Regions from separate parts of the Delftia sp. DS1230 genome, predicted to be linked through region 2. Evidence: predicted binding sites of a transcription regulator. Region 2 holds the regulator's gene; the other holds the start of a gene.
The links. Region 2 encodes LexA, which represses DNA repair genes until DNA is damaged. Its sites were predicted from a motif close to ACTGTATNNNNATACAGT; they were not measured.
Positions count from the first base shown of each region.

Region 1: recA (recombinase RecA) is a predicted target of LexA. The motif match lies at 3,696-3,713, and genes of this name have one in related genera.

Region 1 is NZ_CP157763.1:5,942,505-5,952,838, forward strand. It holds gene AAN986_RS26785 (LysR substrate-binding domain-containing protein) at 1-742, shown strand, start outside; gene AAN986_RS26790 (sensor histidine kinase) at 726-2,225, opposite strand; gene AAN986_RS26795 (response regulator transcription factor) at 2,321-2,995, opposite strand; gene AAN986_RS26800 (MarR family transcriptional regulator) at 3,096-3,596, opposite strand; gene recA (recombinase RecA) at 3,744-4,847, shown strand; gene recX (recombination regulator RecX) at 5,050-5,529, shown strand; gene yddG (aromatic amino acid DMT transporter YddG) at 5,526-6,446, opposite strand; gene AAN986_RS26820 (hypothetical protein) at 6,469-8,352, opposite strand; gene argC (N-acetyl-gamma-glutamyl-phosphate reductase) at 8,349-9,281, opposite strand; gene sucC (ADP-forming succinate--CoA ligase subunit beta) at 9,717-10,334, shown strand, end outside.
Region 2 is NZ_CP157763.1:3,269,316-3,279,649, forward strand. It holds gene kdsB (3-deoxy-manno-octulosonate cytidylyltransferase) at 1-461, shown strand, start outside; gene adk (adenylate kinase) at 718-1,374, shown strand; gene AAN986_RS14620 (asparaginase) at 1,465-2,436, opposite strand; gene lexA (transcriptional repressor LexA) at 2,553-3,227, shown strand; gene AAN986_RS14630 (hypothetical protein) at 3,390-3,797, shown strand; gene AAN986_RS14635 (MFS transporter) at 3,881-5,062, opposite strand; gene AAN986_RS14640 (helix-turn-helix transcriptional regulator) at 5,204-6,085, shown strand; gene AAN986_RS14645 (sigma-70 family RNA polymerase sigma factor) at 6,243-6,719, shown strand; gene AAN986_RS14650 (FecR domain-containing protein) at 6,724-7,701, shown strand; gene AAN986_RS14655 (ATP-binding protein) at 7,759-8,310, opposite strand; gene crcB (fluoride efflux transporter CrcB) at 8,489-8,875, opposite strand; fluoride riboswitch at 8,957-9,020, opposite strand; gene AAN986_RS14665 (DUF4124 domain-containing protein) at 9,188-9,832, shown strand.

The DNA.
Region 1 (10,334 bases), 2.7 Mb from region 2:
CCAGCTGGAGGCGGCCACCCTCGAACTCATCACCAGCGATGACAGCCGAGGCGCGCTGCACCTGTCATCGCTGCCGACTTTCGCGGCCAAGTGGCTGATCCCCAGGCTGCCCCAGTTTCAGCAGCGCTATCCACAGATCACGCTGCACTTTGTACCCTACGTACACAGCTACCAATTTGACAGTCCGGGTCTGGACTGCGCGATTTTGTTCGGGGACGGGCATTGGAGCGGCGCGCACGCCCACTATCTGGTGGGCCGCCAGGTGGCGCTGATCGCACCGCCACATGGCACGGGCCCCGAGGCGCGCATCACCACGCCCCAGGACGTGGCGCGCTGCACGCGGCTGCGCCACGTGACCATTGCCGACGCCTGGGCACGCTGGAGCGAGGCCCACGGCATCCACGGCATCAGCCCGCTGGCAGGCCCGCAGTTCGACCAGTTCCAGACCATCATTCGCGCCGTGATGGCGGGCATGGGCATCGCACTGGTGCCACGCTGCCTGGTGCTCGACGAGCTTGCCGCCGGCCTGGTGAACGAGCCCCTGCCCCAGCACGGCTACCAGAGCGCCCTGGGCTACTGGCTGTGCTATCCGGCCGACCGTGCCAACCATGGCACGCTGGGCATCTTCCGCAACTGGTTGGTGGACCATGCGGCGCAGACACCGGGACGGGTGGCGATGGCCCCTGTAGCCCCCGATGCCCCTGCGGCAGCCGGTCAGGCGCCACCTATGCCGCAGGCTTAGGCGGCGGCGGCGAGCGCAGTGCCGTGAAGCGCACGCTGAAGCGTGCGCCCGGTGGCTGCTGGCCCGGATGCGCATCCTCCAGCACCACCTGCCCGCCATGCTGGCGCGCAATCTCCAGCACGATGGGCAGGCCCAGGCCCGAGCCATCGGCCTCCGAGCCCAGCACGCGGTAGAACGGCTGGAACACCAGCTCGCGCTCGGCCTCGGGCACGCCCGGCCCCGAATCCTCCACCTGCAGCAGCAGGACCTGACCAAAAGGATCGGCCAGCACACGCACGGTGACCATGCCCGGCCGGCTGCTGGTGGAAGGCGTGTAGTTGATGGCGTTGTCCACGAGGTTGCGCACCAGCTCGGTCAGCAGCGTGGCGTTGCCCTGCAGCCAGACGCCGGCGGCCGAGGACTCGGCGCCGTCATAGCCCAGGTCCACATGCTTGTCCATGGCGCGCGGCAGGCAGTCGCGCACCACGTCGGTGACGATGCGCACCAGGTTGCACGGCTGCATGGCCAGGCCCCGCCCCAGGCCCGCGCTCTCGGCACGCGCCAGCGCCAGCAACTGGTTGACGGTGTGCGTGGCACGGATGCTGGAGCGCGCGATCTGGGCCAGGGACTGCCGCAGCTCGCCCGTACTCACGCCTTCGCGCTGGGCCAGTTCGGCCTGCATGCGCAGCCCGGCCAGCGGCGTCTTGAGCTGGTGGGCCGCGTCGGCCAGGAAGCGCTTTTGCGTGGCCAGCGAGTCGCCCAGGCGGCCCAGCAGGTCATTGACCGAATCCACCAGCGGCACGACTTCCAGCGGCACGTCCTTGTGGTTGATGGGCGAAAGGTCCTCGGGCCGGCGCGCGCGGATGCGCTCCTCCAGCCGGTGCAGCGGCTTGATGCCGCGCGCCAGCGCCAGCCACACCAGCAGCGCGGCCAGCGGCAGGATGACGAACTGCGGCAGCATCACGCCCTTGATGATTTCCGTGGCCAGCACGCTGCGCTTTTCGCGCGTCTCGGCCACCTGGACCAGGGCCTGCGGTTCGCCCGGCAGGGGCATGCGCACCCAGACATGGGCCACGCGCAGATCGATGCCGCGAAATTCCGCATCGCGCAGCTGCACGGTGCCGCCGGACGGCAAGCCTGGAGGCGCCGCTCCAGTCAGAGCCTCGTCGGGCTCGGGCGGCGGCGGCAGGTCGCGCTCGCCGGCCAGGTATTCGCCCTTCACGCCCAGCACCTGGAAATACACGGTGTCCGATTCGTCGGCACGCAGGATCTCGCTGGCCGACTGCGGCAGGTTGAACAGCACCTTGCCGTGCTGCACCATCACCAGCTGGGCCAGCGCCTGGGCGTTGTATTCCAGCGCACGGTCGAAGGGCTTGTTGGCCAGGCCCTGGGCCACCAGCCAGGTCAGCGCCAGGCTCACGGGCCACAGCAGCAGCAGCGGCGTGAGCATCCAGTCAAGGATCTCGCCGAACAGGGAGCGCTGTTCACGCTGGAAGATTTTCATCGGCGGGCAGCCCCTTACGACGGGTTCACGGCCCCGCGGCAACCACCACTATGCGCAGGCAAGCCAACCCGGGCCTGACAGCCACGGCAGCGGCCTCAGGACGCGATCTTCTCAAGGCAGTAGCCCAGGCCGCGCACGGTGGCGATGCGGATGGGGCCGCGCTCTATCTTCTTGCGCAGCCGGTGGATGTAGACCTCGATGGCGTTGTTGCTGACTTCGTCGCCCCACTCGCACAGGCGCTCGACCAACTGGTCCTTGCTGACCAGCCGGCCGGCCCGCTGCAGCAGCACTTCCAGCAGGCCCAGCTCGCGCGCCGACAGCTCGACCATCTTGCCGTCGATGGTGGCCACGCGGCCGGCCTGGTCGTAGACCAGCGGGCCGTGCTTGATGGTGCTGCTGGCGCCGCCCATGCCGCGCCGCGTGAGGGCGCGCACGCGCGCCTCCAGCTCGGACAGCGCAAACGGCTTGGCCATGTAGTCGTCGGCACCGTAGTCCAGCCCCTGCACGCGCTCTTCCACGCTGTCGGCCGCCGTGAGGATGAGCACCGGCAGCGCATCGCCGCGGCCGCGCAGCTTCTTGAGCACTTCGAGACCGTGCATCTTGGGCAGGCCCAGGTCCAGGATCAGCAAATCGAATTCGCTGCTGGTCATCAGCGCGGTGTCGGCCTCGCTGCCATTGGCCACATGGCTGACCACGGCGCCCGAGCCGCGCAGGCTGCGCAGCAGGCCATCGGCCAGGACCTGGTCGTCTTCGGCAATCAGAATGCGCATGGGGGATGTCTCCTGTAATGCAGGCGCGCTCTGGGAGTTGGAAATGCGCGCCTTTAATTCCCAGGATTCTAGGATGCGCCCCGCAGCGCGGGCAGGGACCTTACCCGAGTGAGCCGCCGCCCGCGTAGGCCTCCAGCCCCAGCGCCACCACGGTGGCGATGTCGTCGCCGACTTCCTCGCGGAATTCGGCCTCGGCCTGGGAGACGGCGTCATGGAAAGCCTGCAGCCAGGCCAGGCCCGCTGGCGTGAAGCGGATGCGGCGCGCGCGCGCATCGCGCTCGTCGCTCTCGCGCGTGACCAGGCCCCAGGCCTCGCACTGGGTCACCAGGTCGCCCATGGACTGCTTGGTCATGCCTGCGCGCTCTGCCAGGTCCGTCAGCCGGTCGCCAGCCAGCGACAGATGCCGCGTGATGTGGATATGGGCCGCCCCCACCTTGTCGCGCGCAGCGAGGTTGGACAGTGCCAGCGGCACCTCCACATCGCGCGCCATGAGCTGCAGCACACGCGCGTCGAACCGCCGCATGGCATGGCCCAGCAACCGGCCCAGGTGGGTCTGGCGCCAGGCATCGGCGGGCGGCGTGACAGGGGAAAGCTCACTCATGGATGCATTGTGGAGGCAAATCCAACAAGTCAGGAAAACTGACCAAAAACACCAACAAATCAAGACAGCAAGCCCATAAACTACTGTTCAAGCATCCAGCCTGAATGCAAATACAGAGCTGAATCCATACCCAACCCAGGAGTCCGCATGAACACCGCCGTCACCACCGCCAACAGTGAAAAAGCCAAGGCCCTGCAGGCCGCACTCGCCCAGATCGAAAAGCAGTTCGGCAAGGGCACGATCATGCGCCTGGGTGAAGGCGAAGCCATCCAGGACATCCAGGTCGTCTCCACCGGCTCGCTGGGCCTGGACATCGCCCTGGGTGTGGGCGGCCTGCCCCGTGGCCGCGTGATCGAGATCTACGGCCCTGAATCCTCGGGCAAGACCACGCTGACGCTGCAGGTCATCGCCGAAATGCAAAAGCAGGGCGGCACCTGCGCCTTCATCGACGCAGAACACGCGCTGGACACCAGCTATGCCCAGAAGCTGGGCGTGAACCTCAACGAAGTGCTGATCAGCCAGCCCGACACCGGCGAGCAGGCCCTGGAAATCGTGGACAGCCTGGTGCGCTCGGGCGCCGTGGACATGATCGTCGTGGACTCGGTGGCCGCACTGACACCGCGCGCCGAAATCGAAGGCGAGATGGGCGACCAGCTGCCCGGCCTGCAGGCCCGCCTGATGAGCCAGGCGCTGCGCAAGCTGACCTCCACCATCAAGAAGACCAATTGCATGGTCATCTTCATCAACCAGATCCGCATGAAGATCGGCGTGATGTTCGGCAGCCCCGAAACCACCACGGGCGGCAATGCGCTGAAGTTCTACGCCTCGGTCCGCCTGGACATCCGCCGCACCGGCACCATCAAGAAGGGCGACGAAGCCATCGGCAACGAAACCAAGGTCAAGGTCGTCAAGAACAAGGTCTCGCCCCCGTTCAAGACCGCCGAGTTCGACATCCTCTTCGGCGAAGGCATCTCGCGCGAAGGTGAAATCCTGGACATGGGTGTCAACGCCAAGATCCTCGACAAGTCGGGGGCCTGGTACGCCTACAACGGCGAAAAGATCGGCCAGGGTCGCGACAACGCCCGCGAATTCCTGCGCGAGAACAGCGGCCTGGCCGTGGAGATCGAAAACAAGGTGCGCGACAGCCTGGGCATTGCCCTGCTGCCCACGGCCGGCGGCGATGCGCCCGAAGCCAAGGCCGCCAAGGGCGCCAAGGCCAAGGCCGACAAGGACGGCGTGATCGAAGCCTGAGCGCCCAGACCCCTCACAGCAGGCGCCGCAGCGCCTGCGCACACTGTGTTTGCCATCTTGGCGCAGGCTCACGTCTGCGCCTTTTTTATCGCCGGGACGCCCCAAGGCAAAAAAGCGGCCCCCTTGGGGGGCAGCGGACCTTGCGCAGCAAGGGGAGCGTGGGGGCCTTTTTTATTCGGGATGATTCAGGAGACATTGCCGCATGGGATTCGCCAAGCTGTCGCTCAAAGGCCGGGCGCTCAAGCTGCTGGGCCAGCGCGAACATTCACGGCTGGAGCTGGAACGCAAGCTCGCCCCCCATGTGGAGGAAGGCGAGGACCTGGGCGCCATGCTCGACGCGCTGGAGCAGCGCGGCTTCATCAGCGCCGAGCGCGTGGCCGAGTCCGTGCTGCATCGCAAGGCCGCGCGCTTTGGCACATCGCGCGTGGTGCAGGAGCTGCGCAGCAAGGGGCTGGACGATGGCCTGGTGCGCGCCGCCGCAGAACAGTTGCGCGCCACCGAATTGCAGCGCGCCCATGCCGTATGGCGCCAGCGCTTCGGCGCACCGCCGGCCACCCCGCAGGAACGCCTCAAGCAGATGCGCTTTCTGGCCGCGCGCGGCTTTGGCGGAGAAATAGCGAGCAAGGTGCTGCGCGGGCGCAGCGAAGACTGGGATGACGGAGCTGCAGACGAAGGCAACTAATCCACGCGCCGGGTTGCGCCCCAGCACACCAGCGACCCCACGGTCACCAGCGCCACGCCCTGCCAGAAGCCCCAGCCCGGCTGCACCTGCAGCCAGGCACTGGCCAGCAAGGCAGAGAACACGGGAGTGAAGTACGAGGCCGCCGCCATCACGGCCAGATGCCCGTGCTGTATGCCGTGCTCCCAGCAGCTGTAGCCCATGGCCGTGAGCCCGCCCACGGCCAGCAGCTGCAGCACCACGGTGCCTGACCAGTGCATGCCGCCTTCGCCACCCAGCCACAACCACTTGATCCACAGCGCCAGCGCAGTCCAGATCAGGAACAACCCCACGGCATTGTGCCCCCCACCCCAGCGCCGAGCAGCCAGCGAATAGCAGGGCCACAGCAGGGCCGCGCCAAAGGCGAGTCCATAGGCCAGCGGATTGGCCAGCATGTGGTCTGCCATGTCATGCATCTGCAGGGACTCGCCGCCCAGCACGCGCGTCAGCCCCCACAGGCACAGCAGCACGCCGGGCCACAGCCACCAGCGCGCATGCTGCTGGCGCAGCAGCACCGCCAAGACGATGGTCAGGCTGGGCCACAGGTAGTTGATCAGCCCCAGCTCCAGTGCCTGAGCGCGGTCCTGCGCCAGACCGATCGCCAGCGACAGACAGATTTCATAGACCGCAAACAGCAGCCCGCAGCCCCAGAAATAGGCCGGGTGCATGGTTCGCCATTGCGAAGGCCTGGGCAGGCCGCGCACGGCGGCCACGCACAAGGCGCTGACCGTATAGAGCATGGCAGCGCCGCCCACGGCGCCCAGCGGCTCGGCCACTGAGCGCATCAGGCCCACGGTGCAGCTCCAGCACACCACGGCCAGCAGGCCGATGGCGGTGGCCCGGCCTGCGGCTGCAGGGGAACTGCTGTGCGCTGAAGACATGGAAAAGGCTGCGCGCGGCAGGTCAGTGCGGCTGCAGCACCTGGCGCAGCGAGCGGTAAAGCGCGTCCGAGCCGTGCGCGCGGTTGTCCGCATCGAAGGAGAACTCGTTGCTGGACTGCGTGCCGGTCGCGTCCTCGGGACGCGCCTCCATGAAGAAGGACAGGAAGCGCGCGCCCTGGCGGCGGTGCATGGTCAGCACTTTCTCCAGCCGCTGCGGCGACAGTGCCACCAGCGGATGGAACTCCGTCACGCCATAGGCGGTGTGGCCATAGCGGCGCAGCATCTGGCCGACCAGCGGCCCATAGGTGTCTTCGCCATACAGGCTGACACCCAGGGACAGCCCCGGCATGCGTTGCAGGCTGCGCTCCACGGCGTAGCGGCTGGCGTCCCAGCTCGGATTCGCATGGGGGTTGAGCTGGTGGGCAAAGCGAGGCACCCGGCCCAGGCAGCCGTGCCCGATGTGCTCGGAAAAGCCCTGGATGTAATCGGCCACCTGCTGCTCGCGAAAATCGTTCCAGTCCGTCACCAGCGGGTTGTAGAACAGCGCCAGCCGGTCCTGCGGGCTGTCCACCCAGAACTCCACACCATCGGGCAGCTTGCCGAAGTCAGGCAAGGCCTCGGCGGCATGGGGCCTGGGCTCTCCCTGCTGGCGGTCCATCACGGCGATCTGGCGCGTGGCCAGCAGGCCCAGACTGCGCCCGCCGGCCTGCAGCACCACGTCGATGCGGTGCAGGCCCTCGCCCAGCGCCGGATAGCGGATGTCGGCACGCCAGCCCACATCGGGCGTGAGGAAATCAGGCTTGGCCTGGGCCACATCCTGACGGTGCATGTGCACGGGGGCGTGCGAGTAGGGGCGCCCGTCCACGAAGACGGCCACGGCCAGTTGCTTTTGCAGCTTCGCGTCGGGCGAGTGGACCCAGCCGGACACCGGGACCGTGCCAGCCGCATAGCTGTCGATGTGCTGGAAGAAGTTCTGCAGCGGCTCGCTGCGGATGTTGCGCGACGGAGGCTCCACCGCATCGAAGCTGGCGAACTCCGACTTCAGATGGGCATTGAGCCGCGCAATGTCGCCATAGCGCTGGCGCAGGAATGCATGGAAGCCCGCCACGGATGCAGGGCTGTAGTCGGTGACCGCATAGCCTTCGGCCGCGAACCCCATGCCGGCCTCGAAACCCGGGAACAGCTGGTGCGTCTCGCCCAGCACGGTGAGCGCACGCAGCGGATGCATGGCGGCATCGCCCGCAGCGCACATGCGCTCGGCCAGGGCATCGACGACCAGCTTGCGCACGCGCGTGATTTCATTGTCCTGCCGCGCAACCGACCACGGGAAGATGCGCGCGCCCAGATAGGTGTCCAGCGGCAGCGGTCCCTTGGGCGTCCAGGCCAGATTGGCGGGATCGGCGGCCAGGCGCTCCTCGGCCTGGGAGTGAACCTCGAAATGCGTGGCGAACAGGTAGAGCACCACGGGCCGCTGCGCCTGCGCCACCGTGCGCACCACGCGGTCCAGCGCCTCGCCCCGGACTTCCCAGGCCCGGCCGTTCCACTGCACATAGCGCAGCAGAGGCACGCTGAGCGTATAGCCCAGCTCCAGCCCCTCGCCCTGCGGCCGACCCAAGCGCTGCAGCGTGGCTTTCACCATTTCCGCGGCCGAGCCCTGAGGGCCCAGGCAACTGGCAGGCACCTGCTGGAATTCCTTGGGAAAATCCTCGCGCAGCCCGTCCTGCACCAGGCAGGCTTCCATATTGCCCAGCAGCGGACTCAGCAGCAGGCGCGATGAGGAAGGCAATGCCGGCCGCAGCTTCCAGGCGAACACAACGATCAGCAGACACAGCACGGCCAGGGCCAGGACATGGCCCCAGACCGGACCGCGCCGGCCCGGCAAGGACGGGGGCGCGGGGGGCCTCACAGGCCCAGCATGATCTGCAGGTTCTGCACGGCGGCGCCGCTGGCGCCCTTGCCCAGGTTGTCCAGACGGGCGATCAGCACGGCCTGGCGGTACTGCTCATTGGCGAATACACGCAACTCCAGCTTGTTCGTGTCGGTCAGCGTATCGGCAGCCAGCTTCATGTCTTCGGTGGGCGGCAGCACCGACACCCATTGCTCGGGCGTGTTGGTCGCCGCGTAGTGGGCGGCCAGCGCATCGTGCAGATCGGCGGCCTTGGGCGCGCCCGGCAGCAGGTCCAGATGCAGGGGCAGTTGCACCAGCATGCCCTGGCGGAAATTGCCCACGGCAGGAATGAAGACCGGGCGGCGCGTCATGCCCGTGTAGTGCAGGATTTCGGGAATGTGCTTGTGCGACAGGCCCAGCGCATAGGCCTCGTAAGGCGCGGCCGTGCCGGCCTCGTAGGCTTCGATCATGCTGCGGCCGCCGCCCGAGTAGCCGGACACCGAGGGCAGGCTCAGCGGGTAGTCGGCTGGAATGAGGCCTGCCGCCACCAGCGGGTGCAGCAGTGCGATGGCGCCCGTGGCATAGCAGCCGGGGTTGGCCACGCGCGTGGCAGCCTTGACGGCGTCCAGCTGGCCCTTGCGCAGCTCGGGAAAGCCGTAGACCCAGCCCGGCGCCACGCGGTGGGCGGTGGAGGCATCGATGATCTTGATGGCGCGGCCGGTCTCGGCCTCGATGGCGTCGACCATGGCCACGGTTTCGCGCGCAGCGTCGTCATGCAGGCACAGGATGACCAGGTCCACGCCGGCGATCAGCGCACGCTTGGCAGCAGGATCCTTTCGCAGCTCGGGCGCAATGCTGACCAGCTCCACGCCGGACAGATCGACCAGACGCTCACGGATCTGCAGCCCTGTCGTGCCTGCTTCGCCATCGATAAAGACTTTTGCCATCGCTGTATTTCTCCTGCTGCGCGGCCCTCCTGGAGCCGCTGCGGCACCATTGCCGCGTTCCAGCTGCGGATTCTCACCGAAACCGGGTCCCCCTGCGCCCGTTGTCGCAAAACGGTTGGCAGCGGCGATCCAGGGCCGCTGACATGCGCCTGTTACAAACGGCGGGCAGGGCCGTCTGCAGATCCTCTATAAGACAAAAGAGCTGTGGCGTCTGGAGGAAATGTCGGGAAACCGTCTTTTCCCTGACATATCAATGCATTGCACAGTTCCTGGCATGCTGCTTGGCCCGCAGGAAATTGTGGATTCTGCGCATGGGGGCGTGTCGGATGGCGCAGTGCAGCATGGTACATTCGGCGATTGCCAGGTCACTCCGCCTTGAGGCAGCACCCCAGGGCTACCGGGTCAATCCCCCCCTATTTGTTTGAGAGAGACATCATGAAGATTCATGAATACCAAGGCAAGGACATCTTGCGTCAGTTTGGTGTGCCTGTACCTCGCGGTATCCCTGCGTTCACAGTGCAAGAGGCCGTCGAGGCCGCCCAGAAGCTCGGCGGCCCCGTGTGGGTCGTGAAGGCCCAGATCCACGCTGGTGGTCGCGGCAAGGGCGGCGGCGTGAAGGTTGCCAAGAGCATCGACGACGTCAAGGCACTGGCTGGCCAGATCCTGGGCATGCAGCTGGTCACGCACCAGACCGGCCCCGAAGGCCAGAAGGTCCGCCGCCTGTACATCGAAGACGGCGCCGACATCCAGAAGGAATACTACCTGTCGTGCGTGACCGATCGCGCCACGCAGAAGGTGGCCTTCATCGCGTCGAGCGAAGGCGGCATGGACATCGAGGAAGTGGCCCACTCCACGCCCGAGAAGATCATCACCATCTTCGTCGATCCCCTGGTCGGTCTGACCCAGGCCCAGGGCGAAGAGCTGGCCAAGGGCATCGGCATGCCTGCCGACTCCACTGCCCAGTTCATCGACATCTGCCAGAAGCTCTACAAGTGCTACATGGACACGGATGCCTCGCTGGTCGAGATCAACCCCCTGAACCGTGACAGCAAG
Region 2 (10,334 bases):
TCGACGCCGTGGCCGCCCTGCTGCCCCGGCAACCTTCGGCCAGCATGGGAACGGCGGCGCATGCCATTGACAGCCTTGCCGACTTCGTCAACCCGAACGTGGTCAAGGTCGTCTGCGATGCCCAGGGCATGGCCCACTATTTCAGCCGTGCGCCCATTCCCTTCGCGCGCGAGCATGCGGACCAGGCATGGTGGAAGACGGCATCGGCAGCGTTGGGCCACCCCGGCTTCGCACCGCTGCGCCACATCGGCATCTACAGCTATCGCGCCGGCTTCTTGCGCAGCTTCCCCCAGCTTTCCCAGGCACCCACCGAGGCACTGGAGGCCTTGGAGCAGTTGCGTGCGCTGTGGCACGGCCACCGCATCGCCGTCCATGTCACACCCCATGCACCCGGCCCTGGCGTGGACACGCGCGAGGATCTGGAGCGGGTGCGCGCCCAGCTGTCCAACCCGCCGGCCTGAATCGGCCGGCCGCTGAAAACGCACAAATGGCGATGCCGGGCATCGCCATTTGCAGCAACGCCGCCCATGCGGTTTTGTCGGACAGCAAAACGCAGGTTTTGGCGATTGCACAGGCGACAGTTTTGCCCCGTGCGTGTAAGCCAGTGTTGGCCCTGTGCGTGCTATCCTTGCCCGCGACAAAAATATGACGCATGGACTGTCCGCCCCGGTGGGCCGATCCGGCAGACAAGAATTTCTACTCTCCTCAAGGACTTCCATGAAACTGATTTTGTTGGGCGCACCCGGCGCCGGCAAAGGCACGCAAGCCGCTTTCATCTGCCAGAAGTACGGCATTCCCCAGATCTCCACCGGTGACATGCTGCGTGCCGCCGTCAAGGCCGGCACGCCCCTGGGCCAGCAGGCCAAGGCCGTGATGGACGCCGGCCAACTGGTCAGCGACGACCTGATCATCAATCTGGTCAAGGAGCGCATTGCCCAGCCCGATTGCGCCAACGGCTTCCTGTTCGACGGATTTCCCCGCACCATTCCCCAGGCCGACGCCATGAAGGCCGCCGGCGTGAAGCTGGACTACGTGCTCGAGATCGATGTGCCCTTCGATGCCATCATCGAGCGCATGAGCGGCCGCCGCTCCCACCCCGCTTCGGGCCGCACCTACCACGTCACGTTCAACCCGCCCAAGGTCGAAGGCCTGGACGACGTGACCGGCGAGCCGCTGGTGCAGCGCGAGGACGACAAGGAAGAAACGGTCAAGAAGCGCCTGGACGTCTACAGCAGCCAGACCCGCCCGCTGGTGGACTACTACCGCGCCTGGGCCGAGAAGGAAGCCGCAGCAGCCCCCAAGTACCGCGCCATCAGCGGCCTGGGCTCGGTGGAAGACATCACCCAGCGCGCCCTGGCAGCACTGGCTGAATGACGCAGGCCATGCGCCAGACCCCAGAAAAGCACCCGCCGGGTGCTTTTTTGTTGCCGGCCTGCATCTGAAGCGCCGGCGACGCCCGGAGGATCAGTCGCGCGGCTGCGCGGCCAGCGCCAGCATCATGGCAATCCGCGCCTTGGCCACGGGCAATTGGACCAGATCGGCCTCTACGGGGTCCGTGCCAAGCCCCGAGGCAACGGGCAGGCCTTCGGCGCAGCGCGTGCCCCGCCAGATCCAGACGCCTTTGTCGCGCGCACGCAGCAAGGCCGCTTCCATGCTTTCGTGAACGGTCGCATTGCCCGTGCCGGCCACCACGATGCCGCGCACGCCTGCGGCCACCAGCGCATCCACGCCGCAGGCTCGCGCCAGGGCACCGCTGAACACCACCTCGACCCAGGGCAGCTCATCCAGCGCCAGCAGGTCAGACAGAGCGGGAGCGAAAATCACCATCCGCGCAACGGGGGCAACCGGCGTGACCGGCGCATCAGGCACCAGCCAGCGCACGCGCCCTTCCTCCACCAGGGCCTGCGGGCCACCTTCCATGGAGCGCATGGCCTGCAGTCGGTAAGGGTGGACTTTTTGCACCTGGGCCGCCGCATGCACTTCGCCGCCGGCCACCACCCACACACCGCTGCGCCCGCCGCTGGCGGCCACGGTCACGGCATCGCGCAGATTCTGCGGTCCGTCGGCCAGCAGGGCCGTGGCCGGGCGCATGGCGCAAGTGAGCACTATGGGCTTGGTGGCAGGCAGCAGGCTGTGCAGCAGCCAGGCCGTCTCTTCCAGCGTGTCCGTTCCATGCGTGATCACCACGGCGCGTGTGTCCGCATCCTCCAGCGCCTGCGTGCAGGCACGCAGCAACGCGCGCCACACGGGCCAGTCCATATCCTTGCTGTCCACCTGCGCGATCTGCTGCGTCTGCACAGGCCCCAGCGCCTGCTGCTCCAGATCCGGCACGGCATCGAGCAGCGACTGCACCGTGATCTGTCCGGCCTTGTATCCCACTGCCTGCGACTGCGAATCCGCCCGGCCGGCGATGGTGCCGCCCGTGCCAAGAATCACCAACTTTGACTGCCCCACTTGCACCTCTTGGAAAACTGGTTAAAAATACAGATACTGTATAAATCATCAGATGACTTCTCTGCCTGTCATCTGAATTCAAGGACCGGACGCACGCCATGCTCGACCATCCCAAGCTCACCGCCCGCCAGCAACAGATCCTGGACCTGATCCAGGCCGCCATCTCCCGCACGGGCGCGCCCCCCACCCGCGCGGAAATCGCCAACACGCTGGGCTTCAAGTCCGCCAACGCAGCAGAGGAACATCTGCAGGCCCTGGCCCGCAAAGGCGTGATCGAACTGGTCAGCGGCACCTCCCGCGGCATTCGCCTGCGTACCGACACCGTGCGCAACATCAATGCCGCACGCGGCACCAGCTTCGGGCTGCCGCTGTCGGCCCTGGCGCCGCTGATGCTGCCGCTGGTGGGCCGCGTTGCGGCGGGCTCGCCCATTCTCGCCCAGGAACATATCGACCAGACCTATTCCGTCGAACCCAGCCTGTTCCAGGTCCGCCCGGACTATCTGCTGCGCGTGCGCGGCATGTCCATGCGCGACGCGGGCATCATGGACGGCGATCTGCTGGCCGTGCAGTCCGCGCATGAAGCCCGCAACGGGCAGATCGTCGTGGCACGCCTGGGAGATGAAGTCACCGTCAAGCGCCTGCGCCGCACCACGCAGGGCGTGGAGCTCCTGCCGGAAAACCCCGATTACCCGGTGATCCGCGTCGCTCCCGAAGAGGCCTTTGCCATTGAAGGCCTGGCCGTGGGGCTGATCCGCAACAGCATGTCCATGTAAGCCGGACGGGCAGCCCTGCACGGGTTGCCACCCCCTATTTCATGCACCGCCCAGGTGGTAGGCGCGAAGCCTTGCAGCTTCGCCCTGGGCGGAGCTTTGCCCGCAAACCGCAATCCTGCCTGTGTCCATGCCTCTTTGAAATACGCCAACAGGAGTCGTCACATGGGATTCGCTCTGCCAACACTGTCTTCTCTGTCCTTCCTGCGCCTGGCACAGGGCATTCGCCTGCCCGCCGCCGCCATGGAGCCCGCCATGCGCACCATCCAGCCCGAATCGCCTGTGCAATCCGAGCAGGCGACCATCCTGTCCTTCAGCAAGGCCCGCCGCCGCAGCCAGCAGCGGCGCAGCAAGTCAGCACGGCTGCCAGAACACAGGGATGCGCAGCTGCTGCTGCCCCTGCAACCCGAACTGCCCTCCCTTCCGGCAGATCAGGCCCTGCCTTCGGGTCTGCGCATCATCCAGCGCTCGCCGCAGGAGCAGCCCGAATGCCTGTTCATCTCGGGCCGCATGGCCGATGTCTGTGCCGCCCTGGAACGCATGGAAGCGCACGGCACGCAGACACCGGCCTGAGGTCGCCCTGAGACCAACCCGTCCACCCGGTCTGCGAGAGCCCGGGCCTGTCTCTTGCCTTGCCCAGCGGCAGGGGCTGCGCATCAGGCCCTGACAGCCGCCGGTGCAGCACTCCCCTCGCTGCGCCGATTGCGCATGCACCACGCCTGCGCCGCGGCAACGCACAGAATGCACAGCACGACGCTCAACGAAAAACGCAGTCCGCGCGCATCGGACAGCATGCCGAACAACGGCGCCACCATGCCGCCTATCGACATGGCCAGCCCCAGGGTCAGCCCGCTGGCCGTGGCCTGGTTGCGCGGCAGATAGTCCTGGGCCAGCGTGACCTGGGCGGCAAATGGAAGAAACATGCACACGCCCAGGGCCATGGTGCAGGCCAGCGCCATCCATGGCGTGGAGGCCAGGGCCAGGGCCGCCAGAGCAGGCAATGCCAGCAGGTAGCCGGCGCGGATGGCCTGCATGCGCCCCCGGCGATCTGCAAGCGTGCCCCCCAGCAAAGTGCCCACCGCCGCAGCGGCTGTGAATGAGGTCAGCGTGGCCGCTCCCATGAAGTCCGAGCCGCCCAGCTCGCGCGTCACGAACATGGGCAGGGTGGACAGCACCGTCACATAGGGAATCGACCAGCAGACGATGACCCCGCACAGCAGGAAGAAGGCGCGCCAGTGGTTGGCGGGCAATTCGCCCTGAGCCACGGCCGGGCGCCGGGTGGCGCAATGGTCCTTGGCTCCATCCCGCCAGGTACAGGCATACCAGAGCACCAGCATGGCCGCTGCAGGCAGGGCCAGCATCCAGCTGCGGTGCAAGGCGCCTGCGCCCACCACGGCCGCAGCCAGCATGGGAGCGAACGATGCCCCCGCCGTTCCGCCCACCGAAAACACGCTCATCGCCTTCTGCGAGCCGCCGCCCGCCATGCGGGCCGCCACCGTTGCGGACGGATGGTAGGCCGCGATCCCCAGGCCGCACAGCACGGCAGCCAACCAGCTGACCCAGTAGTCCGGGCTCATGCCCACCAGGGCCAGGCCCAGGGCGGCCACCACAAAGCCGGCCGGCACCATCCAGGGCCGTGGCGACCGGTCGGCATACAGGCCGAACAGCGGCTGGACCATGCTCGACAGGCCCGTGGCCGCCAGCATCAGGCCGCTGGCTTCCGTATAGCTGTAGCCGCGCTCCAGCACCATGAAGGGCAACAGCGCAGGAACCAGTCCCTGGTAGAGGTCGTTGATGGCATGCGTGCCCGTAAGCAGCCCCAGACGTGCGCGGTTCATGCCCTGCCTCCTGTCACGTCCGTCATTCTCGAAAGGGAAATCATCTCCATACCTGCCACTTTCCTGCGGATTGAAAGTGGGTCATCGTAGAAAGTGCATGATCTGCATTCCTGCTACGAAGCAACAACAATCGTCGAGAAAATGACAACCCGGCAAAGTGGCCCACTTTCCCATGCCCGCACCAGCGCCTGCCTGGATGACGTGCCTGCGGCCGCTCCATTGCCCCCGCACGGCGAGCACACGGCCCGCCCGGTCGTGGCCTTTGCCACAGACATGGCGGCCGGCGCTGCCATCGCACCGCATGCCCACCGCCGCGGCCAGCTGCTGCATGCCACCGAAGGAGTGATGCTGATCCGCGCGGATTCGGGCAGTTGGGTCGTCCCCCCGGGATGCGCCGTCTGGGTTCCACCACAGGCCCTGCACGCCATCCACATGGCCGCCGGCCCCGTGGCCATGCGCACCGTGTTCGTGGAGCCGGGGCTGCGGCCCGGCCTGTGGCAAGACTGCCGAGTGATGCAGGTCACGCCCCTGCTGCGCGAACTCGTGCTGGAGGCCATCGAGCTGCCCATGGACTACCCGCTGGGCGGCAGGGAGGAGCGTGTCATGCAGTTGATCCTCGACGAAATGGAGCGCGCCCGCGCCCTGTCCTTGCACGTGCCCATGCCCCGGCATGGCGCCCTGGCCGCCTGCTGCCGCAGCTTTGTGGACGACCCATCGCAGGACGCCGGCCTGGCCAGTTGGGCACAGCGGCTGCACATGCATCCCCGCACGCTGGCACGCCTGTTCCTGCGCGAGACCGGCATGAACTTCGGCGCATGGTGCCGCCAGGCCCGTCTTCTGCTCAGCCTGCCCCGGCTGGCCGCTGGCGCCTCGGTCCTGGAAGTGGCGCTCTCCCATGGATACGACAGTCCCAGCGCCTTCACCGCCGTCTTCCGGCGCAGCTTTGGCGCTCCGCCCAGCGCCTACCAGCGCAATCGCCCGGCGCAGGGCCGGCGTGGAAGTTCCGCCAGCATCTCCCTGTAGCGCACATGCAACAGAAAGATACCCAGTCCTCAGGAGTAAAGCCTGCGTGAAAGATAATTGATAAGCATTCTTGTTATCTTTTGCAACCGAGACCGCCACGTTGCCCATCTCGGCTTCTACGCCCGGTCTCCCCGCTTCTTTCGCACAAGCCCTCTCCGTGCACAGCCTCTACCAGAATCACCATCCCTGGCTGGAAAGCCTGCTGCGCAAGCGCCTGGGCAACCGTGACGATGCGGCCGACCTGGCCCAGGACACCTTCGTGCGCCTGCTGCGCTCGCCAGTGCCGCAGCAGGACATCCGCGAGCCCAGGCGCTACCTGGCCACCATCGCCCGCGGCCTGGTCACCGACCTGTTTCGCCGCCGCACGCTGGAGCAGTCCTATCTGGACTATCTTGCACAGCTGCCGCAGTCGCTGGCGCCTTCGCCCGAGGAGCAGGCCATCGTCCAGCAGACCCTGCTCGACGTGGACCGCATGCTCCAGGGCCTTGCACCCAAGGTGCGCGAAGCCTTCGTCCTGTCCCATTTCGAGGAACTGAGCTACCCCGAGATCGCCGAGCGCCTGGGCGTGTCGCTGCGCACCGTCAGCAACTACCTGACCCGGGCGATGGAGCATTGCTGCCTGGTCCTGGCATAGCCACATGGGCGAGGGATCTTTGGAAAGCAACGACCGACGGGCCTTGCATGAGGCCGCTGCCTGGCACGTGAAACTGCGCGGCACCGCGGTGACGCCAAGCCTGCAGCAGGCATGGACGGACTGGCACGAGGCCGACCCCGCCCACCAGCGCGCCTGGCTGCGCGTGCAATCCGTCACCGCACAGCTGTCGCATCTGCCCGCACCCTTGGCGCGCCAGGCGCTGGGCCGCCGCTCCGACCCCAATCGCCGTTCTGCGGTGCGTGCTGTGGCCCTTGGCCTGGGCAGCGGTGCCACGGCCTGGCTCGCCTGGAAAGGCGCGCCGCTCGAGCACTGGCAGGCAGCTCATCGCACCGCCACTGGCGAGCGCCGCGACCTGACGCTGCCCGACGGCTCCCTGGTGGCCCTGGATACAGCCACCTCCGTGGACGTGGCTTTCGACGACCGCCAGCGCCTGCTGCGCCTTTACCGCGGCCGCATCCTCGTCGCCACCGGGCCAGACGCACTGGGCCGCCCCTTCAGTGTGCAAACCCCGCAAGGCCATGTACTGGCCCTGGGAACGCGCTTCACGGTCCATGTCGCGGACGACGGCCTGTGCCATGTCAACGTGCAGGAAAAGACCGTGCGCCTGCAGCCCCTGGACAGCGAAGCCACCCCCACCGAGCTGCAGGCCGGGCAACACGCCGCCTTCTCGACCAGCGCCACCCAGCCACCCGCGTCTGCCGATCCCTTTGCCGCCAGCTGGCACGAAGGCGGACTGATCGCGCTGGACATGCCGCTGGGCCAGCTGATCGACGCCCTCGCCCGCTACCGGCCCGGCTACCTGGGCTGCACGCCCGAGGTGGCAGGCCTGCGTGTCTCGGGCGCCTTTCCCGTGGACGACACCGATCGCGCCCTGGCCGCGCTCGTCAGCCGCTTCCCCTTGCAGTTGAGCACCCGTACACGCTATTGGGTGCAAGTGCAGGCACGGTCTGGCGGGGATTGAGTAGGCGATCGAGGAGGCGTTCCAGTGGGCGAGCCGGCGGCCGCACGGCCTTTGCGGTCAGGCCCGCACATACGGGTGATGTACCACGTCGAAGCCCTCCTGTGCGCAAGGCGCGACAAAGTAGCTGGTGATCAGGTCGAACTGCTCATCGCTGGCCTGAAAGGGATGATCCCCCGCCGCATTGCGCGCACGCAGGCGCTGCTTGCAGACCTCATCGGGCACATCCAGGAAATGCAGGCGGTGGGAGGCACCCACCCTCTCGAACACGCTGCGCGCCCAACCTCTGCCTTCCAGCGTGTTGGCAGGAAAGTCCAGCACCACTGAAACGCCGGCATCCAGCAGCGCCTGCACATGCGCCCCCATCAATCCCTTGAGTCGCGCGCTGCAGCGCACGTAGTCGGCCACCGACTGCATCTCGCCGGGATACAAACCGGCCAGCCAGGAATCCTCGCTGACCAGCACCGTGCCGGGCTGCGCCGCCAGTTGCCGTGCCAGCGTCGACTTGCCCGAGCCGATCTTGCCGCAGACCATGTGCAGCGTGGCCGGCCGCGCAGCGCGGGAATCGGCCTGGGCGTCGTCCGCATGGCGGGACGGTTCGAAAACCTGCATATCCATCTCCTGAAAGGCTTGTAAAAACCCTGGAGGCGGAATGGAAAAACCCGCCTCTTCTGGGCGGGTTCCATGGCGCTGAAGGCCGCTGGCTAACCCACCATCCAATGGATGGTGCGAATAATCTGCGATGCGTTCAGGCGGGCCATGGCGCACAGCATAGCGCAATCAGGGCGCCTCAATGGGCCACCATCCGAACCAGCCCCAGCCCCGCAAACAGCGCGGCAACGCCCAACACCAGCGAACCCAGCGCATACAGCACGGAAGCGAGCCAGTCGCCGCGCTCGTACAGCATGCCGATCTCCAGTGCGTAGGTCGAAAACGTGGTGAAGCCGCCCAGAATGCCCGTGGTGATGAACAGCCTCGCACTCTGCGGCAGCGAAGTCTTGAGCGCAAACCACTCCACCACCACCCCCATCACGAAAGCGCCCAGCACATTGATCGCCAAGGTGCCCAGCGGATAGGCACTGCCCACCAGCCGCAGTGCAAGCAGGTTCGAACCATGCCGGAGCGCGGAGCCGAGGCCGCCGCCCACGAACACCAAAATGAAACCGTAGATACCCATGACCGTCCTTTCATCAAACAACCGGGACGGGCGCGCCGGGCAGGATCAAGACACGGCCCTGCCACCGGCAGGACACGCCCCACCAAGGCAGGAGCCATCAGCCCCTTGCAGGGCGGTTTCGGGAAGCTCCATTCCCATCGTGCAGCCAGTGCTGCGGTGGTCGAGTTTACTCCGGGCAAGCGAGCACAGGCAGCCATCCCCTGGCGGCAATACCGACCCTGCATCCCTTGCAGCGGCCTATTGGAATAACTTAATCTCAACCGATTCACCGTACCGGGATACCATCACTCCCATTCATTCACCGAGATGCATATGCGCCTATTGACTCTGACAATCGTTGCGACATTTCTGGCTTTACCTGCCGCCGCCCAGGTCTATCAATGCAAGGATGTTTCTGGAAAACTGATTTTTTCAGACAGCCCCTGCAGCAGCGACCAATCCGGCGCACTGATACAGCGCAAAAAATCGGACGATGAAATCTACCGCGAACGGGCCGAGGCCGCAGAGGCCAATGAGCGAAAGCAGCCGCGCCAGATGAACGAAATGCAGCAGCGCCAGATCGAGAGCCAGCAGCGCGTCATCGAACAGCAGGCCCGCAAGGCGAATGCTCCTGCACCGGAGCAGCTCGGCGCATCCTCCCAGTGCAAGGAGGCGCGCAAGGAGCTGGAATTCGTATCCAGCATTCGCACCCTTTCCCTGGATGAAAAACGGATACGCACCAATGCAGCAATCACCAGCGTCAATGCTGCATGCGGCTCCAATACGCCGCTGATGCAGGAACCACCGAAGCCGGTTTTCACACCGCGGGCGGCCCAGCCTGTTCCTCTATCCAGTTGCAATGGTGCACTTTGCTACGACAGCAATGGCGGAATCTACAACCGCAACGGCCAATTCATCAGTGACAGTCAAGGGCGGAGCTGCCGAATACTGGGTGGAACCATGATTGAGTGCGACTGAGCGCGGTCCATCACACTCTCGGCCTTCACCGGCTTCGCCGGCAGGTGGCAACCCCCAAGTCCCGTCCGACCAGGGGTCCGCAAGGCGTTGCAGGGTGTAATTCGCTGATACAGCTGCGCGGGCGACAGAGCGTGCCAGTGACCGGTTTCACCTGCCAGGGCTTGCCGGCATCTGCGCGGCTTGTGTAACCACGGCTGCGCGATCTGGCGCGGGCCGAAGCCTTCAGCCTCAAGCCCGGGGCTGCTTGAACGACAATGTGACCGTCGGGCCTCGGGGCCCTGGCTGCGCAAGCGTCACACAATAGTCAGGCAGGCCGGTTCAGGTAGGCGTTGATGATGCCCAGGGCAAAGCGCAAAAGCGGATCAGAACATTTGCCGACAACCTCTTGCGCGGCAACCCGGAGATAAATCAAAGGCTTATGAGAGATTCACAGGCAATGAACATCATCATTCTTGAAGAAGCCTTCTCCCTCTGATTGTCAGGATATTCTCCAAAAGCTACA